DNA from 2 places in the Agromyces cucurbitae genome. Region 2 is predicted to be linked to the other one. Evidence: predicted binding sites of a transcription regulator. Region 2 holds the regulator's gene; the other holds the start of a gene.
The links. Region 2 encodes LexA, which represses DNA repair genes until DNA is damaged. Its sites were predicted from a motif close to TCGAACANNTGTTCGA; they were not measured.
Positions count from the first base shown of each region.

Region 1: imuA' (DnaE2-dependent mutagenesis accessory factor ImuA') is a predicted target of LexA. The motif match lies at 8,696-8,711, and genes of this name have one in related genera.

Region 1 covers NZ_JBYRES010000003.1:432,995-444,818, forward strand. Annotated here, with positions in the region: gene AC3RJ6_RS13260 (SDR family oxidoreductase) at 1-576, shown strand, start outside; gene AC3RJ6_RS13265 (DUF3097 domain-containing protein) at 617-1,489, opposite strand; gene AC3RJ6_RS13270 (MFS transporter) at 1,499-2,698, opposite strand; gene AC3RJ6_RS13275 (error-prone DNA polymerase) at 2,818-6,312, opposite strand; gene AC3RJ6_RS13280 (DNA polymerase Y family protein) at 6,341-7,927, opposite strand; gene imuA' (DnaE2-dependent mutagenesis accessory factor ImuA') at 7,924-8,685, opposite strand; tRNA gene AC3RJ6_RS13290 (tRNA-Leu) at 8,801-8,885, opposite strand; gene AC3RJ6_RS13295 (M20/M25/M40 family metallo-hydrolase) at 9,076-10,395, shown strand; gene AC3RJ6_RS13300 (undecaprenyl-diphosphate phosphatase) at 10,478-11,308, shown strand; gene AC3RJ6_RS13305 (PAC2 family protein) at 11,373-11,824, opposite strand, start outside.
Region 2 covers NZ_JBYRES010000004.1:23,901-35,724, reverse strand. Annotated here, with positions in the region: gene metE (5-methyltetrahydropteroyltriglutamate--homocysteine S-methyltransferase) at 1-1,272, shown strand, start outside; gene AC3RJ6_RS14735 (alpha/beta fold hydrolase) at 1,424-2,173, shown strand; gene lexA (transcriptional repressor LexA) at 2,220-2,906, opposite strand; gene AC3RJ6_RS14725 (LysM peptidoglycan-binding domain-containing protein) at 3,165-3,509, shown strand; gene AC3RJ6_RS14720 (histidinol-phosphate transaminase) at 3,655-4,770, shown strand; gene hisB (imidazoleglycerol-phosphate dehydratase HisB) at 4,767-5,396, shown strand; gene hisH (imidazole glycerol phosphate synthase subunit HisH) at 5,393-6,031, shown strand; gene priA (bifunctional 1-(5-phosphoribosyl)-5-((5-phosphoribosylamino)methylideneamino)imidazole-4-carboxamide isomerase/phosphoribosylanthranilate isomerase PriA) at 6,153-6,899, shown strand; gene AC3RJ6_RS14700 (SseB family protein) at 6,914-7,756, shown strand; gene AC3RJ6_RS14695 (pyridoxal phosphate-dependent decarboxylase family protein) at 7,872-9,287, shown strand; gene AC3RJ6_RS14690 (ATP-dependent helicase) at 9,317-11,824, shown strand, end outside.

The sequences.
Region 1 (11,824 bases), on a different contig from region 2:
GAACTCCACGCGATGGGCGGCGCGGCGATCGGTCTCGACGCCGACCTGGCCGACCCCGACGTGCCCGCGCGGCTCGTCGCCGAGGCATCCGCCGCGCTCGGACCGGTGCGGGCGCTCGTGCTCTCGCATGCGCAGAGCGTCGATTCGGGCGTGCTCGACACGTCGCTCGAGAGCTTCGACCGGCACTTCGCCGTGAACACGCGCGCCGCCTGGCTGCTCGTGCGGGCGTTCGCGGAGCAGGTGCCCGCCGACGGCGGCAGCATCGTGGCGCTCACGAGCGACCACGTGGTCGGCAACCTGCCGTACGGCGCGTCGAAGGGCGCGCTCGACCGGATCGTGATGGCATCGGCGCGCGAGCTCGCGCCGCTCGGCATCACCGCGAACCTCGTCAACCCCGGCCCCGTCGACACGGGGTGGATGGATGCGGCGACCCGCGCGGCGCTCACGGCGCAGCAGCCCACCGGGCGGCTCGGAACTCCCGACGACACCGCCAGGCTCGTCCGGTTCCTCGTCTCCGACGAAGCGCGGTGGGTGACCGGCCAGCTCATCCACAGCGACGGCGGCTTCTCGAGCTGAGCGCCGTGCCCGGCGCGCCGGGCCTGCGAGACCGACCGCGTCAGGCCGGTGCCGTCACGAAGTCGATGAGCTCCTCGACCCGGCCGAGGAGGGCCGGCTCGAGGTCGCCGTAGCCGCGCACGCGGCCGAGGATGTGCTGCCAGGCCCGGGCGATGTCGGCCTGATCGGCGTGCGGCCAGCCGAACGCCTCGCACACGCCGTGCTTCCACTCCGTGCCGCGCGGCACGACGGGCCAGGCGGTCTTGCCGAGGCGCGCGGGCTTCACGGACTGCCAGACGTCGATGAAGGGATGTCCCACGACGAGCACGTGCGCGCGGTGAGGGCCCCGCGCCACGCCGTCGGCGATGCGCTGCTCCTTCGAGCCGGGCACGAGGTGGTCGACGAGCACCCCCGCCCTGCGGCCGGGCCCGGGGCGGAACTCCGCGAGCATCTCGTCGAGCACGTCGACGCCCTCGAGGTATTCGACGACGACGCCCTCGACGCGCAGGTCGGCGCCCCACACCTTCTCGACGAGTTCGGCGTCGTGCCGCCCCTCGACGAAGATGCGGCTCGGCAGCGCGACCTTCGCGGGCCGACCCTGCTCGACCGCGAACGATCCCGAAGCGGTGCGCAGCCGGCCCGCCGGGGCCTTCGGCTTCGGCTTGACGAGCTGCACGGCGCGTCCCTCGACGAGGAACCCGTGGCCGAGCGGGAAGAGACGGCGCTTGCCGAAGCGGTCCTCGAGCACGACGTTGCCCTGCTCGATGCCGACGACGGCACCGCAGTACCCCGACTCGGAGAGTTCGACGACGAGGTCGCGCTCGGCCTCGACCGTCGGGATCACCGTTCGCCCACGGGCCTTCCAGTCGCCGGCGAGCACGTCGCTGCCGTAGCGGTCGAAGGGGTCGGCGTCGAATGGGGGAGTCGCGGGCACCGCACGAGGCTATCGGAGCGGCTGCGCGGGGCGACGCCGACACGGCGAGCGGCGTGCCGGTCGGGCTCCGGGGCGCGCGATGCCGGCGGTCCACACGGCACCCGCGAGCGCGATCGCCGCCGCGAGCGCGAACGCCCACGGGATGCCGAAAGGCGTCGCGACGAGTCCGAGCGCGATCGGCCCGATGCCGAACCCGAGGTCGATCGCCGCGCTCGCGGTGCCCGACGCGATGCCGCGCTCCGACGGTGCCGCGGTCGCGAAGATCGCCGAGAAGAACGCGGGCGTGCTGAACGTGATGCCGAGCGCCAGCACCGCGATGCCGCCGACGAACCCCCACCAGGAGGGGAGGAGCGCCGCGGTCGCGAGACCGACGGCGATGGCGATGAGCGAGGCGACGGCCAGCCGGAGCGGCGGCACACGGTCGGGCACTCGCGCGAAGGCGATGCGACAGATGACGACGATGCCGCCGTAGGCGGCGAGGGCGACGCTCGGCAGCATGCCGACGCGCTCGGCGTGCAGCGAGGCGAACGCCATGAAGCCGCCGACCGCTGCGAGCGAGGCGAGGAAGCCGATCGAGGCCGGGATCGCAGGGCGGTGCACGATCCGCAGCGGAGCCGCGAGGTCGGGCGGCGCCTCGCGGGTCTCCCCGACGAGGAGGGCGAGCGCGCCCGCGACGACGGCGAGCAGCGCCGCACCGATCCAGGCTCCGGGGTAGCCCGTCCACGCGAGCAGCAGCTGCCCGAGCAGCGGGCCGAGGGCGATGCCGAGGTAGAGCCCGAGGGAGTTGTACGAGAGCGCCTCGCCCATGCGTGCCGCCGGGGCGAGGTCGGCGAGCGCCGCGAAGGTCGAGACGAAGAACGCGGCCTCCGCGACTCCCGCCAGGAGGCGCAGCGCGACGACCACGGCGAGGTCCTCGGTCACGGCGAGGAGCGCGAAGCAGATCGCGGCGAGCGCGGCGCCGCCGATGAGCAGGGGCCGACGGCCGTACCGGTCGGCGGCGCGGCCGGCGAACGGCCGCAGCACGAGCGCCGAGACCGCGAAGGCGCCCACGGCGAGCCCGGCGGCGGCCTCGTGGTCGCCGAGCGGCCCGGTCACGTAGAGGGGCAGTGCGAAGATGGCGAGGCCGGCGGCCGTGAAGTAGGCGAGGTCGGCCGCACCCAGGGCGATGAACGCACGGGTGAAGAGCGGTTCGGGCGTCGGCGCGGCCATGGGCGACCCTCCATCGCGCCCCTCGGGGCGGTGGATTCGGGCTGGCTCCAGCGTACGCCCCGGAGCGGCACGAGCACGCGGCTGCGTCGTTCCTCGTCGCGTCGCGCAGCGAGTGGCCCTCAGCGGAAGTCGCGCGACCTGGTGCTCGCCTGCACCGTGAGCGACTCGAACCGGTCGACGATGAGGTTGGTCACCCCCTCCTTCGAACGCTCGAGGATGCCGCGGACGATCATCGCCGGCGCCTCGCGGGCGACGCGCCGGTAGCGGTTCCAGACGCCGACCCCGGCGATCACGTTGAGCGTGCCCGACTCGTCCTCCAGGTTGAGGAAGGTGATGCCCGACGCGGTCGCGGGCCGCTGCCGATGCGTCACGACGCCTCCGACCTCGACCCGGCGCCCCGACTCGACCTCGCGCAGGCGGTCGATGCGGATGGCCCCGCGTTCGTCGAGCCGCTCGCGGATGTGCCGGATCGGATGGTCGTCGGGCGAGATGCCGGTCGCCCACAGGTCGTACACGACCTGCTCGGCGGGCGAGAGCACGGGCAGGAGCGGGGGCTGCACGACGACGACCGAGCCCGGCAGGAACTCGGCGCGGTCCTGCGACGCCTCGCCCGCGAGCCACAGCGCCTCTCGGCGGGCGAGCCCGAAGCCCTCGCACGCACCGGCCGCGGCGAGCGCCTCCAACTGCTCGGTGTCGAGTGCGGCACGCCTCGAGAGGTCGCTCATGTCGCGGTAGGGACCGTGCGCCGCGCGCTCGTCGACGATCCGCTGCGCGACCTCGACGCCGATCGACGAGACGTCGGCGAGGCCGAGCCGCACCGCGAAGGCGCCGTCGCGGCGGTGCTCGGCCGAGCGGTCGGGAGCCTCGAGGTCGAAGGCGCCGACCTCGGGCTGGTCCGGGCGTGCGCACGCCGCCGAGCCGGTCGGCTCGCGGCGTTGCGATGACTCAGGCCCCGGGGCATCCGAGCCGGTACGACCGCTCGACGAGCCCGGACCGCCCGACGAGCCCGGACCGCCCGACGAGCCCGCCGCGTCGAGCGCCTCGAGCCCGGCGTGCACGCCCGAGCGCAGCACGTCGGGCCGCAGCACCCGCACCCCGTGCCGTCGCGCATCGGCGGTGAGGGTCTGCGGCGAGTAGAACCCCATCGGCTGCGCGCGCAGGAGCGCCGCGAGGAACGCGGCCGGGTAGTGCAGCTTCAGCCACGAGCTCGCGTAGACGAGCAGGGCGAACGAGAGCGCGTGGCTCTCGGCGAAGCCGAAGTTCGCGAAGGCCTCGATCTTGTCGTAGATCGCCTGCGCGTCGTCGTCGCTGAGCCCGTTGTCGGCCATGCCCTCGAAGAGCTTCGCCCGCAGCTTCGAGATCTTCTCGACCCCGCGCTTGGAGCCCATCGCCCGCCGCAGCAGGTCGGCGTCGGCCGCGGTGCAGCCGCCGACCGCGACGGCCATCTGCATGAGCTGCTCCTGGAAGAGCGGCACGCCGAGCGTGCGCTCGAGCACTGGCTCGAGGTTCGGGTGCAGGTAGGTCACCGTCTCCTCGCCGGTGCGCCGCCTGATGTAGGGGTGCACGGCCCCGCCCTGCACCGGCCCGGGCCGGATGAGCGCGATCTCGACGACGAGGTCGTAGTAGCGGCGCGGCTTCAGGCGGGGGAGCGTGCCGATCTGCGCGCGGCTCTCGACCTGGAAGACGCCGATCGAGTCGGCCCGGCAGAGCATGTCGTAGACCGCCGGCTCCTCCTTCGGGATCGACTGCAGCTCCCAGGCCTCGCCCGTGTGCTCGCGCACGAGGTCGAACGTGTACTGCAGGGCGGCGAGCATGCCGAGCCCGAGCAGGTCGAACTTCACGAGGCCCATCCAGGCGCAGTCGTCCTTGTCCCATTGGAGCACCGTGCGGTGCTCCATGCGGGCGTGCTCGATGGGGCAGACCTCGCCGACCGGCCGATCGGTGAGCACCATGCCGCCCGAGTGGATGCCGAGGTGCCGGGGGAACCCGAGCACCTGCTCGGCGAGCTCGACGACCGGCGCGGGGATGTCGTGGTCGTCGGTCTCGACGACCGCGCCCCAGCGCTCGACCTGCCGCGACCACGCGTCCTGCTGCCCGGTCGAGTAGCCGAGCGCCTTCGCCATGTCGCGCACCGCGACCTTCGGCCGGTAGCTGATGACGTTCGCCACCTGCGCGGCGTTCTGCCGGCCGTACTTCTCGTAGACGTACTGGATGATCTCCTCGCGCCGGTCGGAGTCGAAGTCGACGTCGATGTCGGGCTCCTCGTCGCGCAGCGCCGAGAGGAACCGCTCGAACGGCAGGTCGAACTTGATCGAGTCGACGGCGGTGATGCGCAGTGCGTAGCAGACGGCCGAGTTCGCGGCCGAGCCGCGACCCTGGCAGAGGATGCCTCGCCGGCGCGCCTCACGCACGAGATCGTGCACGATCAGGAAGTAGCCGGGGAAGTCCTTCTGCTCGATGATCGCGAGCTCGTGCTCGAGCCGGGCGTGCACCGCGTCGGAGGCGTCGGGGTAGAGCTCGGCGGCGCCCTGTCGCACGAGCTCGCGCAGCCAGCTCATCGGGGTGTGCCCCTCGGGCACCTCCTGGCGGGGGAGTCGGGGCTTGGCGCTGCGCAGCGTGAAGCCGAGCTCCTCGGCGAGCACGACCGAGTGCGCGACCGCGCCCGGATACCTCGCGAACCGCGCCTGCATCTCGGCGCCGCTGCGCAGGTGCTGTCCGCCGGAGGCGGGCAGCCATCCGTCGAGCTCGTCGAGGCTGCGCCGGGCGCGCACGGCGGCGAGCGCGTTCGCGAGCCGGTGCTCGGGCGGGGTGGCGTAGTGCACGGCGTTCGTCGCGACGACGCGCAGCCGGGCGCGCTCGGCGAGGCCGGCCAGCAGGTCGTTCGCCCGTTGGTCGGTCGGGTGCCCGTGGTCGAACAGCTCGACGATCACCTGGTCGCGTCCGAAGAGGGCCACGAGCCGGTCGAGCTCGCGCTGCGCGGCATCGGCGCCCCCGGTCGCGAGTGCTCGCCTGACTGCACCTTTGCGGCACCCCGTGAGCACCGTCCAGTCGCCGCCCGATCGGGCACCGAGGTCGTCGAGGTCGTAGACCGGGCGGCCCTTCTCGCCGCCCGCGAGCTGCCCGGCCGTGATCGCCGCGGCGAGCCGGTGGTAGCCCGCCTCCTGCCGGGCGAGCACGAGCAGGTGCTCGCCCTCGGGGTCGGCCTCGCCCATCTGGGGTGCGCCGAGCCCGAGCGAGAGCTCGGCACCGAAGACGGTCGTGAGCTCGGCGAAGCTCTCGGCCGCCTCGGCGAAGCGCACGATGCCGTAGAAGCCGTCGTGGTCGGTCACCGCGAGGCCCGAGAGCCCGAGCCGGTGCGCCTCCTCCACGAGCTGCTCGGGCGCCGAGGCGCCGTCGAGGAAGCTGTAGTTGGTGTGGGCGTGCAGCTCGGCGTACGGCACGACCGGGCCCTCGGGCGCGGTGAGCCCCTCGCTCGGCCGATAGGGCTGCCGCTTGCGGCTGAACGCCGGGCCGTCGCCGCCGTCGGCGATGAGCTTCGAGGGGCTGGGCCTGCGGCGATCGGAGAGCTTGCGCTCGAGCTCCGACCACGGGATCTCGGGGTTGTTCCAGCCCATCAGCCGAGCCCCTTCGGCGCCGCGCCCATCAGTCGTACCTCGCCTCGGCCCACCAGCCCTCGGCGTCGCGCACGAGCAGCCACGCGCAGCCGTCGTGGTCGACGAGCTGGAAGCGGTGCACGCGCCGCGCGCGCTCGTCGTCCCACCACCGCTCCACGACCGGCCAGGGTCCCGCCCAGGCGCGCACCCCGGCCGGTGCGGCACGGCCGACGGCGAACGTCTCGGGCGGGGAAGAGATCGCGCCGCGCTCGTCGATCGAGACGGTCGCGCTCGCCGCGTCGAGCAGGACGACCGGATGCCGCTCGCGGAACACGCTCGCCGGTGCGAGCGCCGGCAGGCTGCCCGGCCACGGCGCCTCGCGCCGCTCGGGTGCGCGGTCGCCCCATGGCACGAGCACCTGCCGGTCGGCGAGCATGCGCCCGCCGCCGACGGCCGCGGTGACGACGCCCTCGTGCCCGAGCATGCTCTGCACCCGGGTGAGCGCGTGGTGCACCCGCTCGTCGGGTGCGCGGCCCCACAGACCCTCCTCGTGGTTCGCCGTCGAATCGACCCGCTCGGGGATCACCCGCAGCGCCGTGATCGGCGAGGCGAGCCCGCTGTCGGCCGTGCCGGCGCCCTGCAGCTGCCAGCGCACCCGGTCGACGACGTCGGCGGGGGTGAACCAGCGCGGGTGCAGCCAGCTGCGACTCGACCGGGCGCCGCGCTCGTCGTCGAGCTCGACCCGGATCGCGGTGCACACGAGCCGCACCGCCCGCATGCGGTCGATGAACTCCTCGGCCCGCACCCGGAACGCGAAGGCGAGCTGGTCGATGCGGTCGAGCGGCGGCTCGAACTCGGCGAGCACCTCGAACTCGGGCGGCGGGGTGCGGGCGGCCACTCCAGTGGCCTCGCGCCCCGCGGCACGATCGTGGGCGAACGCGCCGGCCGCCCCGAACCTGCGGCGCACGTCGTCGGCGGGCAGCGCCGCGAACTCGCCGAGGGTGCGCACGCCGAGCCGGTCGAGCAGCACCCGGGTGCGGTCGTCGACCACGAGCCCGACCGGCAGCGGAGCGAGGAACGCGGCCGAGCCGCCAGGCTCGACGATGCCGACGGGCGGCTCGGCGTCTCGAGCGGTGTCGGCTGCGGCCTCCGACCGCCCGACGACACGCACGGCACGAGCCGCCTGCTCTGCCGCGAACGGCCCGTCGGCGATGCCGACCCGCACCTCGGGGCCGAGCCGCCGAACGGTGTCGAGCAGCGCACGGGCGGCGGCCTCCTCGCCGCCGTAGTAGCGGGCGGGGCCGCGCGACCGCATCGCGAGCGTGCCGGGCCGCACGATCTGCACCCCGGGCACGGCGCCCTCGACCTGCCGCACGACGGGCTCGAAGGCCCGCACGTCGAGCACCGGGTCGTACGGCAGCACGACGAGCGCGGGGGAGCGGTACTGCGCCTCGCGCAGCCGCAGGCCACGCTTCACCCCGTCGCGGCGCGCCGCCGCCGAGCACGAGTGCACCGCGCCGCGGTCGGTGAGGGCGATCGGCGCGTCGAGGTCGAGCCCCGCCTCGCGCGCGGCGGCGAACACCGGCCAGTCCGGGCACCAGAGCACGATCGAGCGCGTGGAGGAGACGGCGGTCATGCCGGCCTCCGGAAATCGCCGTGCAGCACGGCCGCGAGCCCGGCCCCCGCGTCGGACGACGGTGCGGCCGGAGCCCCGGGGGCCGACGCCGCGCCCACCGCCTCGAACCCGAGCGACCGATCGGGCAGGCGCAGCCTCGACCGGCGTCGCTTCATGAACGAGCCCCGCCCGGCCGCGCTCACCACGACCTCGCGCTCGTCGAGCAGCCCGTGACCCGCCTCGAGCCCGTGCCACTCGCTCGCCTCGACGTCGAGGCTCGCGTCGCTGCCCGGCCAGGCGCCGGCCGCGATGAGCACGGCACCGCGCTCGCGCAGGCGGGCGGCGAGCCGGGATGCCTCGGCAGGGGCCACCCGCTCGACGGGTCGCACCGCGACGACGGGGATGACGTCGGCGAGTGCCGCGACCACCGGGAGCCACTGCCGCCCCGGCTCGGGGACGAGCACGAGCCGGTCGAGGTCGATGCCGAATCGGGCCGCGGCCTCGACCCCGAAGTCGGGCATGCCGACGACCGCGACCCAGCGCCCGCTCGCCGACGGGGTCGCGAGCAGCGCCATCACGAGCGTGGTCGACCCCCGCGCCTCGACGACGGTGCCCTCGCGCAGGCTGCCGCCCGGCAGCAGGTCGGCGAAGGCCGGATGGGTGGGCACGGCCCTGGTGTCGAGCCGGGTCGACTGCATGCCGTGGATGCGCGCCTGCAGCTCGTCGACCCGCTCGAGGCGGGCCGTCGACGAGGAGAGGGGAGCGGCGGCTGGCGTCACCCTTCCAGTTTCGAACACATGTTCGAAACTGGCAAGTCGCCCCGACCGAACGTCCCCGACCCGCGCCGGAAAACGCGAAAGGGCCGGATCTTTCGATCCGGCCCTTTCGACCACGTGCGCGAGGGGGGACTTGAACCCCCACGCCCTATACGGGCACTAGCACCTCAAGCTAGCGCGTCTGCCAATTCCGCCACCCGCGCGTGGTTTCCGCTGATCGCTCAGCGGCCGTAGAAGACATTAGCACGGTTTGGAGAGGGCATTTGACCAAACGGCGCCGGGCGGTCGCCCTCGAGTACGAAACCCCGGATGAGACCCGTGAAAACTCGCCTGCACGCGTTCGACGCGACGCCCGTCGGCGCTGCCGCGACGGTACCGACTAGCGTGGGACGCATGGCCGAGGCATCCGCGAACCCAGAGACCGAGCTCGACGAGACCGCGGTGATCGCGCGAGACCTCATCCGCTTCGACACCTCGAACTACGGCAGCGGCCGCGCGAACGGCGAACGCGAGGCCGCGGAGTACGTCGAGGCGCGCCTCGCCGGGCTCGGCCTCGAACCCAGGATGTTCGAACCAGAGCCCCGGCGCACGAGCGTCGTGGCCCGCGTGCCCGGGCGCAACCCCGACAAGCCCGCCCTCGTCGTGCACGGCCACCTCGACGTCGTTCCCGCCGACGCGCGCAACTGGAGCGTCGATCCCTTCGCCGGCGAGATCCGCGACGGCATGCTGTGGGGCCGCGGCGCCGTCGACATGAAGGACATGGACGCGATGATGCTCGCCGCGCTCGGCGACATCCTCGACGGCGGCGGGCAGCCCGAGCGCGACCTCGTCGTGGCGTTCTTCGCCGACGAGGAGGCCGGCGGGGGAGCAGGCTCGGGCTGGCTCGTCGACCACCACCCCGAGCTCTTCGCGGGCGCGACGGAGGCGATCAGCGAGGTCGGCGGCTACTCGATCACCGTCGGCGGGCGACGCGCGTACCTGCTGCAGACGGGCGAGAAGTCGCTGCTCTGGATCAGGCTCGTCGCCCGCGGCGTCGCCGCGCACGGCTCGCGGCTCATCCGCGACAACGCGATCACGAAGCTCGCCGAGGCCGTGGCGACGCTCGGGCGCACCGAATGGCCGATGCGGCTCACCGACACCACGCGCGAGCTGCTGGCCGAGATCGCCGGGGTGCTCGGCGTCGACCCGCAGCAGGTCTCGCCCGACGAGCTCGCGCTCGCGACCGGCTCGGCCTCGGGGTTCATCACGGCGACGCTCCGCACGACGTCGAACCCGACGCTGCTCGACGCCGGCTACAAGCACAACGTCATCCCCGACCGGGCCGAGGCGCTCATCGACATCCGCACGCTCCCCGGCGAGGAGGAGGCGGTGCTGGCCGAGGTGCAGGCGCTCGTCGGCGACGACATCGAGATCGAGATCGTGCACCGAGACGTCGGACTCGAGTCGGCGACCTCGGGGGCGCTCGTCGACGCCGTCAAGCGGTCGCTCGAGGCGCACGACCCCGGTGCCCCGGTCTTCCCCTACCTGCTCTCGGGCGGCACCGACAACAAGGCGCTCAGCCGACTCGGCATCGCGGGCTACGGCTTCGCACCGTTGCGCCTGCCCGAGGGCTTGGACTTCCCTGCGATGTTCCACGGCGTTGACGAGCGGGTGCCGCTCGACGCACTAGTCTTCGGTAGGCGGGTCCTTCGCGACCTGCTCCTCGAGTACTGACCGGCGAGTCGTCGGCGCAGCGGCCCGCGAGCCGCGCCGAAGGCTTGCTCGCACCTCCGGCTTCCGCGGAGGCGGAAGGCGGATGCACCACGTGATCGAAGCGCTCATCCTCGGATTCGTCCAGGGCCTCACCGAGTTCCTCCCGATCTCGTCGAGCGCCCACCTGCGCATCCTGGGGGAGTTCCTCCCGGGCGCCCACGACCCGGGGGCGGCCTTCACCGCCATCACCCAGCTCGGCACCGAGACCGCGGTCGTCGTGTTCTTCTGGCGCGACATCGTGCGCATCGTCTCGCACTGGTTCGGCTCGTTCACCGGCCGCGTGCCGCGCAACGACCCCGACGCGCGCATGGGCTGGCTCATCATCATCGGCTCGATCCCGATCGTCGTGTTCGGCCTGCTCTTCCAGGACGAGATCGAGACGGTGCTGCGCTCGCTCTGGATCACCGCGACGATGCTCGTCGTGTTCGGCATCATCCTGGGCCTCGCCGACTGGGCGGGCGCCAAGCGCCACAAGCTCGACGAGTTGACCTACCCGCACGGCATCCTCTTCGGGCTCGCGCAGTCGCTCGCGCTCGTGCCGGGCGTCTCGCGCTCGGGCGGCACGATCTCGATGGGCCTGCTGCTCGGCTACGAGCGCGCGGCCGCCGCCCGGTACGCGTTCCTGCTCGCGATCCCCGCCGTGTTCGGCAGCGGACTCTTCCAGCTCGTGAAGAGCCTCGACGAGCCGAGCGTGTACGGCCCGCTCGAGACGGCGGCCGCGACGGCGGTCGCGTTCTTCGTGGCGATCCTCGTGATCGCGTTCTTCATGAAGTGGATCTCGAAGCACAGCTTCCTGCCGTTCGTGATCTACCGCATCGTGCTCGGCGGCCTCATCTTCGTCCTGCTGGCGAACGGCACGCTCCAGCCGGTCTAGATCGAGGGTGCGGATGCCTCGGCCGAGGCATCCACGACGGCATGACGCCGCCCGGCCGATCGCGTCAGGGCGCGCTCGGACCGCGCCCGTCGGCACGGCCCTCGGGGCCGTCGCCGCGGCGGCGCAGGTATCGCTCGAACTCCTGCGCGATCGCCTCGCCGCTCGCCTCCGGGGCGTCGACCGCGTCGCGCGCCTGCTCGAGCTGGGCGATGTACCCGGCCATCTCGTCGTCGTCGGCGGCGAGCGCGTCGACACCCGCCTCCCACGCCTGGGCCTCGGCCTCGAGCGTGCCGCGGGGGATCGACAGCCCGGTCAGCTCCTCGAGCTTGCCGAGCAGCGCGAGCACGGCCTTCGGCGACGGCGCGTTGTGCACGTAGTGCGGCACCGACGCCCACAGCGAGACCGTGGGGATGCCGAGGCGCTCCGCCCGGTCGGCGAGCACGCTGAGGATGCCGACCGGCCCCTCGTAGGTCGAGCGCTCGACGCCGAGCGCCTCGCGGACCTCGGGGTTCTCGC
Region 2 (11,824 bases):
GGCTGGCTCGCCTTCGCCGACCAGAAGGTCGGCCAGGTCGCGACGCTCGCCGAGGGTCTCGCGAACGGGCGCGACGCCGTCGCCGGACCCCTGGCCGAGGCATCCGCTGCCCTCGCCGACCGCACAGGGGCGCCCGGCGTGCGCGTGCCCGCGGTGCGCGAGCGCCTCGCCGCCCTCACCGACGACGACTTCACGCGCGGGGCTGAGGCCGAGCGCGTCGAGGCGCAGGCCGACCTGGGCCTGCCCGAGCTCCCGACGACGACGATCGGATCGTTCCCGCAGACGGGCGACCTCCGCACCGCACGAGCCCGCCTCGCTCGCGGCGAGCTCGAGGTCGACGCCTACGCCGCACTCATGCGCGACGAGATCGAGCGGGTGGTGCGCCTGCAGGAGGAGCTCGGCCTCGACGTCCTCGTGCACGGCGAGCCCGAGCGCAACGACATGGTGCAGTACTTCGCCGAGCTCCTCGACGGCTTCGCCGTGACCGAGCACGGTTGGGTGCAGTCGTACGGGTCGCGCTGCACGCGCCCGTCGATCCTCTGGGGCGACGTGTCGCGCCCGGCACCGATGACGGTCGAATGGTCGGCGTTCGCGCAGTCGCTGAGCGATCGGCCCGTGAAGGGCATGCTGACCGGCCCGGTGACGATCCTCGCGTGGTCGTTCGTGCGCGACGACCAGCCGCTCGGCGAGACCGCGCGCCAGGTCGCGCTCGCCCTGCGCGACGAGATCGCCGACCTCGAGCGGGCCGGCATCCGCATCATCCAGGTCGACGAGCCGGCGCTGCGCGAACTGCTGCCGCTCAAGCGCGCCGACCAGCCGGCGTACCTCGACTGGTCGGTCGGGTCGTTCACGCTCGCGACCGCCGCCGCGGCGCCCGAGACGCAGGTGCACACGCACCTCTGCTACTCGGAGTTCGGCGTCGTCATCGACGCGATCAGGGGACTTGATGCCGACGTCACCTCGATCGAGGCGGCCCGCAGTCGCATGGAGGTCGTCGACGACCTGGCCGCGAACGGCTTCGACCACGGCATCGGGCCGGGCGTCTACGACATCCACTCGCCGCGGGTGCCGTCGGCGGGCGAACTCCAGGAGCTGCTCGAGCGTGCGGCAGCGAGCATCCCGGCGGGGCGGCTGTGGGTGAATCCCGACTGCGGGCTGAAGACGCGCGGCTACGACGAGACGGTCGCCTCGCTCGCGAACCTCGTCGCGGCCACTCGCGCCGTGCGGGCCCGGCTCGAGGCCGACCGCGCGGCGGTCGCGGTCGCGAGCTAGGCGGGTTGCGGGCGGATGCCGCGAGCCGGCGTCCGCCCGTGCCCCCGGCGGCCGGGCCGGGGGATGGTTCGAGGCCGACGACCGGGCGATGCACGGCGGGTTCGCATGGTTCGCCGGGTCGATGCTCAGGCGCGCCGCGTACGGTCGTCGCATGCGACTCGCGGTTCACGAGACGGGCGCCGGCGCCCGGACGGCCATCCTCATCCACGGCATCATGTCGGACTCCCGGGCGTGGCATCGCGTCACCGGCGAACTCGAGGCGCAGGGGTTCCGGGTGCTGGCCGTCGACCTCGCCGGCCACGGACGCAGCCCGCGGGCGCGGCGCTACTCCCCGGCGGCGTGGGCCGACGACGTCGTCGAGACGGTCGCACCCATGCTCGACGGCCCGCCCGACGTGGTGCTCGGCCACTCGCTCGGCGGCCTCGTCGCGAGCCTCGTCGCCGACCGGCTCGCGCCGCGCACGGCGATCTACGTCGACCCCGCGTTCGCGTTCCCGAAGGGGCCGATGGGCCTCGCCTACAAGCTGTTCTTCGCGATCGCGCCGAGGCCCCGCCGCGGTGCGCTGGTGCGGATGAACCCGAAGTGGAGCGCGACCGACGTCGACATCGAGCTCGCGACGCTGCGCGACTGGGACAAGCGCACGATCCTCGGCTTCGCCGACACCCGGCCGCTCGTGCCGCCCGCGCGACTCGTCGCCCCCAGCCTCGTGCTGCTCGCCGAGCGGAGCCTGCTCATCACCGACCGGGTCGCGGCCGACCTGCGCCGCAGGGGAATGACGGTCGCCACGGTGCCGGGCACGGGGCACACGGTCTTCCGCGACGACCATGCGGGCTTCATGCACGCGATCGGCGAGTGGTTGCGATCGGTCGGCCAGTCCGCGGAGGCGGCCGCGTCCGTCTGACGACCGTCGGCTCGACCGGGGGCGTCCCCGAGCGGCTCGGTGCGGATCAGACCGTTCGCAGCACGGCGACGACCTTGCCGAGCACCTCGGCGTGGTCGCCGAGGATCGGCTCGAACGCGGTGTTGCGCGGCAGCAGCCAGGTGTGGCCGTCGCGCTGGCGGAAGACCTTGACGGTCGCCTCGCCGTCGAGCATCGCCGCGACGATCTCGCCGTTCTCGGCCGTGCGCTGCGAGCGCACGACCACCCAGTCGCCGTCGCAGATCGCGGCGTCGACCATCGAGTCGCCGACGACCTTCAGGATGAACAGCTCGCCCTTGCCGACGAGCTGCCGGGGGAGGGGGAACACCTCGTCGATCTGCTGCTCCGCGGTGATGGGCACACCGGCCGCGATGCGGCCGACGAGCGGCACCATGGCGGCGTCGGCGACGGGTGCCGGCTCGCCCGCCGACGGCGCGCGCTCGTCGAGGCCCGGCAGCTCGATGAGCACCTCGAGCGCCCTGGGCCGGTTCGGGTCGCGCCGCAGGTACCCGGCGAGCTCGAGCTGGTTCAGCTGGTGCGTGACGCTCGACAGCGACGACAGTCCGACGGCGTCGCCGATCTCGCGCATGCTCGGCGGGTAGCCGCGTGTGGCGACCGAACGCTGCACGACCTCGAGGATCGAGATCTGCTTCGCGCTCAGGCTCTTGCGGCGGCGTGCCCTGCCGGTCTCGCGCACGTCGTTGTCGCTCTTCACGCTCTCCGCCCCTCGTTGCGATCGCCCGCTGCGACCGGATGTCGGTGGTGTCTGCTGGACTCTTGCCAGACATTCGAAACTGTATCCGCCGCAGGCGGGCGCGGCAAACATCCGTTCGAGTGTGTCGCGAGATCGGATGCGGAGAAATCCGCGGGCCGGTGCTTGCAGTCGAAGATGTTCGAAGATATATTCGGAACAGAGATTCGCATCCGGCCCTCCCGGCCGAGGGCCGGATGCAGTCCACGCAGGAGGGGTGACATGAGCGCAGCGATCATGACGAGCGACTTCCCGGCCGAGGCGCGCACGCGCCTCCGGCTGACGCGTCGCGGGCGAGTCGTCTTCACGACGCTCGCCGCGCTTCCGATCGCCGTCTGGGTGTTCGCGTCGGCGTTGAACGCCGGCGGCGCGGCCGCCGACCTCTCCGGCGGAGGGTCGCTGCAGTACGTGACCGTCGACGCCGGCGCCTCCCTGTGGCAGATCGCCGAGTCGATCGCGCCGTCCGCCGATCCGCGCGACACGATCGCCGAGATCGTGCGGCTCAACCAGCTCGACGGTGCGACGATCGAGCCCGGCCAGCGCCTGGCGGTGCCGGCGGCCGAGTGACGCGGCCGCTTCGCGACGGGCGTCCGCAGCGCGAGAACGCCCGTGCGGCATGCAGCGCCCGCCGATGCGCGGCTCGCGGTGCCGCCGCCCGTCACACGGTGTCGCACGTCGTCGTCGCCGTGATCGGCGTGGCTAGGCTGGATCGGTGACGAGTCTCGACGACCTTCCCATCCGCGACGACCTTCGCGGTCGCTCTCCGTACGGCGCCCCCCAGAAGGCCGTGCCGGTCGCCCTCAACGTCAACGAGAACACGCATGCCATCCCCGAAGACGTCGCGCACGACATCGTCGCCCGCGTCGCCGCCGCGATCCTGCGACTGAACCGCTATCCCGATCGCGAGTTCACCGAACTCCGCGAGGCCTTGGCGCGGTATCTCGGCCACGCGCTCTCGCCCGACCAGATCTGGGCCGCCAACGGCTCCAACGAGGTGCTGCAGCAGGTGCTGCAGGCCTTCGGCGGACCGGGCCGCTCGGTGCTCGGGTTCTCGCCGACGTATTCGATGTACTCGCTGCTCGCCTCGGGCACGGGCACCCGCTGGATCTCCGCGGAGCGGGACGACGACTTCGAGCTGAGTCCCGAGACCGCCGTGGCGGCCGTGCGCGAGCACGACCCCGATCTCGTCTTCCTGTGCGCCCCGAACAACCCCACGGGTACGCCGCTCTCGCTCGACACGGTCCGCGCGGTCGCCGACGCCGCACGCGGCATCGTCGTGGTCGACGAGGCCTACTTCGAGTTCGCCGATCCGGGCACGCCGAGCGCACTCACCCTGCTCGACGGGCGGCCGCGCCTCGTCGTCTCGCGCACGATGAGCAAGGCGTTCGCGTTCGCCGGCGCCCGAGTCGGCTACCTCGCGGGTGATCCCGCGACGATCGACGCGCTCCGGCTGGTGCGCCTGCCGTACCACCTGTCGGCGCTCACCCAGGCGGCCGCGCTCGGCGCGCTCGCCCACGCCGACGAGATGCTCGCGATGGTCGACGACATCCGGCGTCAGCGCGAGCGCATCACGACGGAGCTCACGCGCCTCGGCTTCGCGCCCCACCGCAGCGGCTCGAACTTCGTGCTCTTCGGCGGCGTCGACGACCCGCACGCGGTGTTCGAGGGGCTGCTCGCGCGCGGCATCCTGATCAGGGAGCTCGGCATCCCCGGACACCTGCGGGTCAGCGCTGGTACCGAAGCCGAGACCACCGCGTTCCTCGAGGCGATCGCCGTGTTCGCTCCCGCCGCGGCCGCGGCCTCCGCCGAGAATAGGATCGACTCATGACCGCCGAATCCCCGTCGCGCCCGTCCCGCTCGCGCACCGCGCGCGTCCAGCGCGAGACGAGCGAGTCGAGCATCGACCTGTCGATCGACCTCGACGGCACCGGATCGAGCGACATCGAGACGGGCGTGCCGTTCTACGACCACCTGCTCACGGCGTTCGCGAAGCACTCGCTCACCGACCTCACGGTGCGGGCCTCGGGCGACCTCCACATCGACGTGCACCACACCGTCGAAGACACGGGCATCGTGCTCGGGCAGGCAATCCGCGAGGCGCTCGGCGACAAGCGGGGCATCTCCCGCTACGGCGATGCCCTCGTCCCGCTCGACGAGGCGCTCGCGCAGGCGGTCGTCGACATCTCCGGCCGCCCGTTCCTCGTGCACACGGGGGAGCCCGACGGGTTCGAGTTCCACCTCATCGGCGGCCACTTCACGGGGTCGATGGTGCGGCACGTGTTCGAGGCGATCGCGTTCAACGCCGGCCTCACGGTGCACGTCACGGTGCTCGGCGGACGCGACCCGCACCACATCGCCGAGGCCGAGTTCAAGGCGTTCGCCCGTGCGTTCCGCCAGGCGAAGGCGCTCGACCCGCTCGTGAGCGGCATCCCCTCGACGAAGGGAGCGCTGTGACCCGCACCAAGCGCGTCGTCGTGCTCGACTACGGGTCGGGCAACGTGCACTCCGCGGCGAAGGCGCTCGAGCGCGCCGGCGCCGAGGTCGACGTGACGGCCGACCGCACGGCGGCGATGGAGGCCGACGGCCTGCTCGTGCCGGGCGTCGGTGCCTTCAAGGCGGTCATGGACCAGTTGCGCGCCGTGCGCGGCGACGAGGTCATCGACCGCCGGCTCGCCGGCGGGCGGCACGTGCTCGGCATCTGCGTCGGCATGCAGGTGCTCTTCGAGCGTGGCGTCGAGCGCGGCGTCGACACCGAGGGGCTCGGTGAGTGGCCGGGCACCGTCACCGAGCTGCCCGCCGACGTGCTGCCGCACATGGGCTGGAACACCGTCTCGCCCGACGAGGGATCGGTGCTGTTCGACGGCATCGAGGACGAGCGGTTCTACTTCGTGCACTCGTTCGCAGCGCAATCGTGGCAGCTCGAGGTCATGCCGCCGTTCCCGCAGCCGAAGCTGACCTGGGCGGAGCACGGCGGGCGATTCCTCGCCGCGGTCGAGAACGGCCCGTTGTCGGCGACCCAGTTCCACCCCGAGAAGTCGTCGGATGCGGGCATCCGGCTGCTCTCCAACTGGCTCGGCGCACTCGCCTGAGCCATCCGAGGGTCACGGGAGCGTCGCACCCGCCACGGGCGACTATGATCCTGTGACTGTGCCGGCCTCCTGCGCCGGCTGAGACGGGCCCGACGGCCCACCGCGATCGAGGACAGTACTGATGAGTGAGTTCAACAAGACCCCCGGCCTCGTGCTGCTGCCGGCCGTCGACGTCGCCGGCGGCAAGGCGGTCCGCCTGACGAAGGGCGAGGCCGGCACCGAGACGAGCTACGGCGACCCCGTCGACGCGGCGGTCGACTGGGCCGACCAGGGTGCGGAGTGGATCCACCTCGTCGACCTCGACGCCGCGTTCGGGCGCGGTTCGAACGGCGGCATCCTGAAGAAGGTCATCCGCCAGGTCCGCGGCGTGAACGTCGAGCTGTCGGGCGGCATCCGCGACGACGAGTCGCTCGAGCACGCGCTCGAGATCGGCGCCAAGCGCATCAACCTCGGCACGGCCGCGCTCGAGAACCCCGAGTGGGCCGCCTCGGTCATCGCGCAGTACGGCGAGGCGATCGCCGTCGGCCTCGACGTGCGCGGCACGACGCTCGCCGCCCGCGGCTGGACGAAGGACGGCGGCGACCTGTGGCAGGTCATGGACCGGCTCGAGGAGGCCGGCGCGGCCCGCTACGTCGTGACCGACGTCACGAAGGACGGCACGCTCCAGGGGCCGAACGTCGAACTCCTCCGCCAGGTCATGGACCGCACGCACCGCCCGGTCGTCGCCTCGGGCGGCGTCTCGAGCCTCGACGACCTCGCGACCCTCCGCGAGCTCGTGCCGCTCGGCCTCGAGGGCGCGATCGTCGGCAAGGCGCTCTACGCGGGCGCGTTCACGCTCGCCGAGGCGCTCGACGTCGCGAGCAACTGATCGAGGCGACGGGCATGACGGCAGGCGACGAGCCGGTGGGCGACGCGGATGCCTCGGGCGCGGCGCCCGGCGCATCCCGGTCGTTGCCCCCGCACCTCGCGGACTCGGCCGGGCAGCCCTGGGCCGGACGATCGTTCGACGAGAACCCGCACGCCGGTGACGACGGTTCGACGCCCGTCGCGCTCGGCGCGGCGCTCCGGGCGTTCCGCGAGGGCGACGGCGGCCAGGCCGACGTCGTGGCGGCATTCGGCGAGTCGCGACTCCTGATCCCCCTGCTCGCCGAGCTCGGCGACGGCGGTACCGAGGTCGGCGCGCACGGCCACGCCGTCGACAAGAGCCAGGAGCTGTCGATCGTCACGGTCGAGGGACCCGACGGGCGTCGGGTGCTGCCGGTCTTCTCGTCGGTCGACGCCATGCGGAGGTGGAACCCGATCGCCCGGCCCGTGCCGGCCGACGGCGTCCGGGTGGCGCTCGCCGCCGCCGACGACGGCACCGAGCTCGTGGTGCTCGACCCCGGGTCGCCGACCGAGTTCGTGCTGCGGCGGCCGGCCGTGTGGGCGGTGGCGCAGCAGAAGGCCTGGCGACCGCCGTTCGACGACGAACCGATCCGTCGGGCGTTCGAGCGCTCGATCGGCAGCGAGCTCGCCGTGCTCGGCGTCGACCTCGCCGCCGGCGACCCGCTCGCCCGGCTCGCCGGCCCCGAACTCGTCGTGACGCTGCGGCTCGTCGACGGGCTCACCCGCGACGAGCTCGACGCCACGACCTCGAGGCTCGCCCGGCGCTGGGCCGAGGACGACGCGATCGCGACCGGCGTCGACACGCTCGCCGTCCGGCTCGTGGGCGGTCGGCGCGACTGAGCCCGCGCGGGGACGACCGCCGGCGGGGCATCCCGCCCGAACTGGGCATTGACCACGTGACCGGGCGGGAGCATCATCTGGATGCGCGCACGAGTGCGCGGAAACCAGGTGCATCATGGCTGAGCGACCATCGGCCGCCGGAGCGCGGCGACCCGAGTACGACGGCCCGCTGGAGTTCGCGGCGGACCGGGCGAGGCGCTGGATCGACGCGGTCGCCGAGCGCCCGATCCCGCCCGAGATCGACGCCGAGACGGCGAAGGACCGGCTGGGGCGGGTGTTGCCCGACGGGGGCGAACCGGCCGAGCAGGTCCTCGAGCGGCTCGCCGACGGGGTCGAGCCGGCGCTGCTCGGCATCGGCTCGCCGCGCTTCTACGGCTGGGTGATGGGCGGGGCGCAGCCGGTCGCCCTCGCGGCCGACTGGCTCGTCTCGGCGTGGGACCAGAACACCGGGCTGCGGTTCGCGACCCCCGGGGTCGCCGCGGTCGAGGAACTGGCGGGGGAGTGGATCGTCGACCTGCTCGGCCTGCCGCGGTCGTCGGCGGTCGGCTTCACGACCGGCGCGACGATGGCGCACTTCGTGGGTCTCGCGACGGGGCGCGACGAACTCCTGCGGCGGGCGGGCTGGGATGCGGCGGAGCGCGGGGTGTTCGGCGCTCCGCGCGTGCGATTCGTGGTCGGCGCCGAACGGCACGGCACGGTCGACCTCGCTGGGCGCTACCTCGGCCTCGGGGCGCCGATCGTCGTCGCCGCCGACGCCGAGGGGCGCATCGAGGCCGATGCGCTCCGAGAGGTGCTCGCGGGCGGAACGGAGCCGGCGATCGTCGTCCTGCAGGCGGGCAACATCCATTCGGGCTCGTTCGACGACTTCGCCGCGGCGATCGCGGTCGCGCACGACGCGGGCGCATGGGTGCACGTCGACGGGGCGTTCGGGCTGTGGGCGGGGGCGAGCCCGCGCCTGCGGCACCTCGTCGCGGGATACGAGGCCGCGGACTCGTGGTCGACCGACGCGCACAAGACGCTGAGCGTGCCGTACGACTGCGGCATCTCGATCGTGCGCGACGAGCACGCGATGCAGCGGGCGCTCAGCATGCACGCGAGCTACCTGCAGGCGAGCGACGCCGTCGCCGATCCGCACGAGCGGGTGCCCGAGCTCTCGCGTCGCGCGCGCGGCGTGCCGACGTGGGCCGTGCTGCGGGCGCTCGGTCGAGAGGGGGTCGCCGCGCTCGTCGAGCGTCTGGCGGACTCGGCGAGGCGGATCGCCGACGGCGTCGCGCGCCTGCCGGGCGCGGAGGTGCTCAACGAAGTCGTCTTCACCCAGGTGTGCCTCGCCCTCGCCGACGATGCGGCGACCGAGGCGCTCTCGGCACGGCTGTGGGACGACGGCGAGGTGCTCGCGATGACCTCGCGGTGGCGCGACCGCTCGGTCGTGCGGTTCTCGGTGAGCAATTGGGCGACGGATGCCGCGGAGGCCGACCGCACCGTCGCGGCGGTGGCCCGCGCCCTCGCCGCGATCGACGCCGACCGGGCGTGATGTCGGCGGCATCCGATTGAATGGGTGCCATGACCGATGCGCCGGCGTCCTTCTCCGAGGCGACGCGCACGTGGTTCGCCGAGGCGTTCCGCGCGCCCACCGCCGTGCAGCAGGGTGCCTGGCGCGCGATCGGCGGCGGCTCGCACGCGCTCGTGGTCGCCCCGACCGGCTCGGGCAAGACGCTGTCGGCCTTCCTGTCGGCCATCGATCGGCTCACGACCGAGCCGGCCGGCGAGCCCGGCACCCGGGTCCTCTACCTGTCGCCGCTCAAGGCGCTCGGCGTCGACGTCGAGCGCAACCTCCGCGCACCCCTCACCGGCATCGCCCGGGTCGCCGAGCGCCTCGGCGCTGCGCCGCCGAACGTGACGGTCGGCGTGCGGTCGGGCGACACGCCGGCGAACGAGCGTCGGGCGTTGCTGCGCACGCCGCCCGACATCCTCATCACGACCCCCGAGTCGCTCTTCCTCATGCTGACCTCGCAGGCACGCGAGACCCTCCGCACGGTCGAGACCGTGATCGTCGACGAGATCCATGCCGTCGCCGGCACGAAGCGGGGCGCGCACCTCGCGCTGTCGCTCGAGCGGCTCGACGCCCTGCTCGAGCGACCGGCCCAGCGCATCGGGCTCTCGGCGACGGTGCGGCCCGTCGAGGAGGTCGCGCGGTTCCTCTGCGCGAGTGCCCCCGTCGAGGTCGTCGCGCCGCCGACCGACAAGCGGTTCGACCTCCGCGTGGTGGTGCCGGTCGAAGACATGGCCCAGCTGCCCGCGAACGATGACGCGACGGGCTCGATCTGGCCGCATGTCGAACAGGCGATCCTCGACCGGGTGCTCGAGCACCGCTCGTCGATCGTGTTCGCGAACTCCCGGCGGCTGGCCGAACGCCTCACCGCCCGTCTCAACGAGCTGCACCTCGACGAGGTCGAGCGCGCCGAGCTCGTCACCGCGGCCGCCGCGTCGGGCCCGCCCGCCGCGCTCATGGCGCAGTCGGGCCAGACCGCCGGCGCGGCGCCCGTCATCGCGCGCGCCCACCACGGGTCGGTCAGCAAAGAGCAGCGGGCCGACATCGAAGACGACCTCAAGTCGGGGCGCCTGCGCTGCGTCGTCGCGACCTCGAGCCTCGAGCTCGGCATCGACATGGGTGCCGTCGACCTCGTGGTGCAGGTCGAGTCCCCGCCGTCGGTCGCGAGCGGCCTGCAGCGCCTCGGGCGAGCGGGCCACCAGGTCGGCGAGGTCTCGCGCGGCGTCATGTTCCCGAAGCACCGCGCCGACCTCGTGCACACGGCGGTCGCGGCCGAGCGCATGCTCGCCGGGCTCATCGAGACCATGCGGGTGCCGGCGAACCCGCTCGACATCCTCGCCCAGCAGACGATCGCGGCCGCGGCCGTCGACGAGCTCGACGTCGAGGGCTGGTTCACGACGGTCCGGCGGGCGGCGCCGTTCGCGACGCTGCCCCGCTCGGCCTACGAGGCGACGCTCGACCTCATCGCGGGCCGCTATCCCTCCGATCGCTTCGGCGAGCTGCGGCCACGGGTCGTGTGGGACCGCGAGGTCGGGGTCGTCACGGGGCGGCCGGGTGCCCAGCGGCTCGCCGTGACGAGCGGGGGCACGATCCCCGACCGCGGCATGTTCGGCGTGTTCCTCGTGGGCGGCGACGAGACCACGGGGCGACGGGTCGGCGAGCTCGACGAAGAGATGGTCTACGAGTCGCGCGTCGGCGACGTCTTCGCGCTCGGGGCGACGAGCTGGCGCATCCAGGAGATCACGTTCGACCGCGTCAACGTCGTGCCCGCCTTCGGCCAGCCCGGTCGCGTCCCGTTCTGGAAGGGCGACGGCCTCGGCCGGCCCGTCGAGCTCGGTCGCGCGCTCGGGGCGTTCATGCGCGAGGTCTCGACCGCGACCGAGTCCGAGGCACGGGCGCGCATCGCGGCAGCCGGACTCGACGAGAACGCGACGACGAACCTCATCGCCTTCCTCGCCGACCAGGGCCGTGCAACGGGCGCAGTGCCGAGCGACCGCACGCTCGTCGTCGAGCGCACGCGCGACGAGCTCGGCGACTGGCGCATCATCCTGCACTCGCCGTTCGGCATGCCCGTGCATGCGCCCTGGGCGCTCGCCGTGGCGGCGCGCATCCGCGAGCGGCACGGGGTCGACGGCGCCGCCGTCGCGGCCGACGACGGCATCATCGTCCGCATCCCCGACACCGGTGACGAACCGCCCGGTGCCGACCTCTTCCACTTCGAGGCCGCCGAGCTCGAGCAGCTCGTGACCGACGAGGTCGGCGGGTCGGCGCTGTTCGCGAGCCGGTTCCGGGAGTGCGCCGCCCGTGCACTGCTGCTGCCGCACTACCAGCCGGGCCGGCGTTCGCCGCTGTGGCAGCAGCGGCAGAAGGCCGCCCAGCTGCTCGAGGTCGCGAGTGCGTTCCCCACCTTCCCGATCATCCTCGAGACCGTCCGCGAGGTGCTTCAAGACGTCTACGACGTGCCCGGCCTCATCGAGGTGGCGGCCGACCTCGCCGCGCGGCGCGTGCGACTCGTCGAG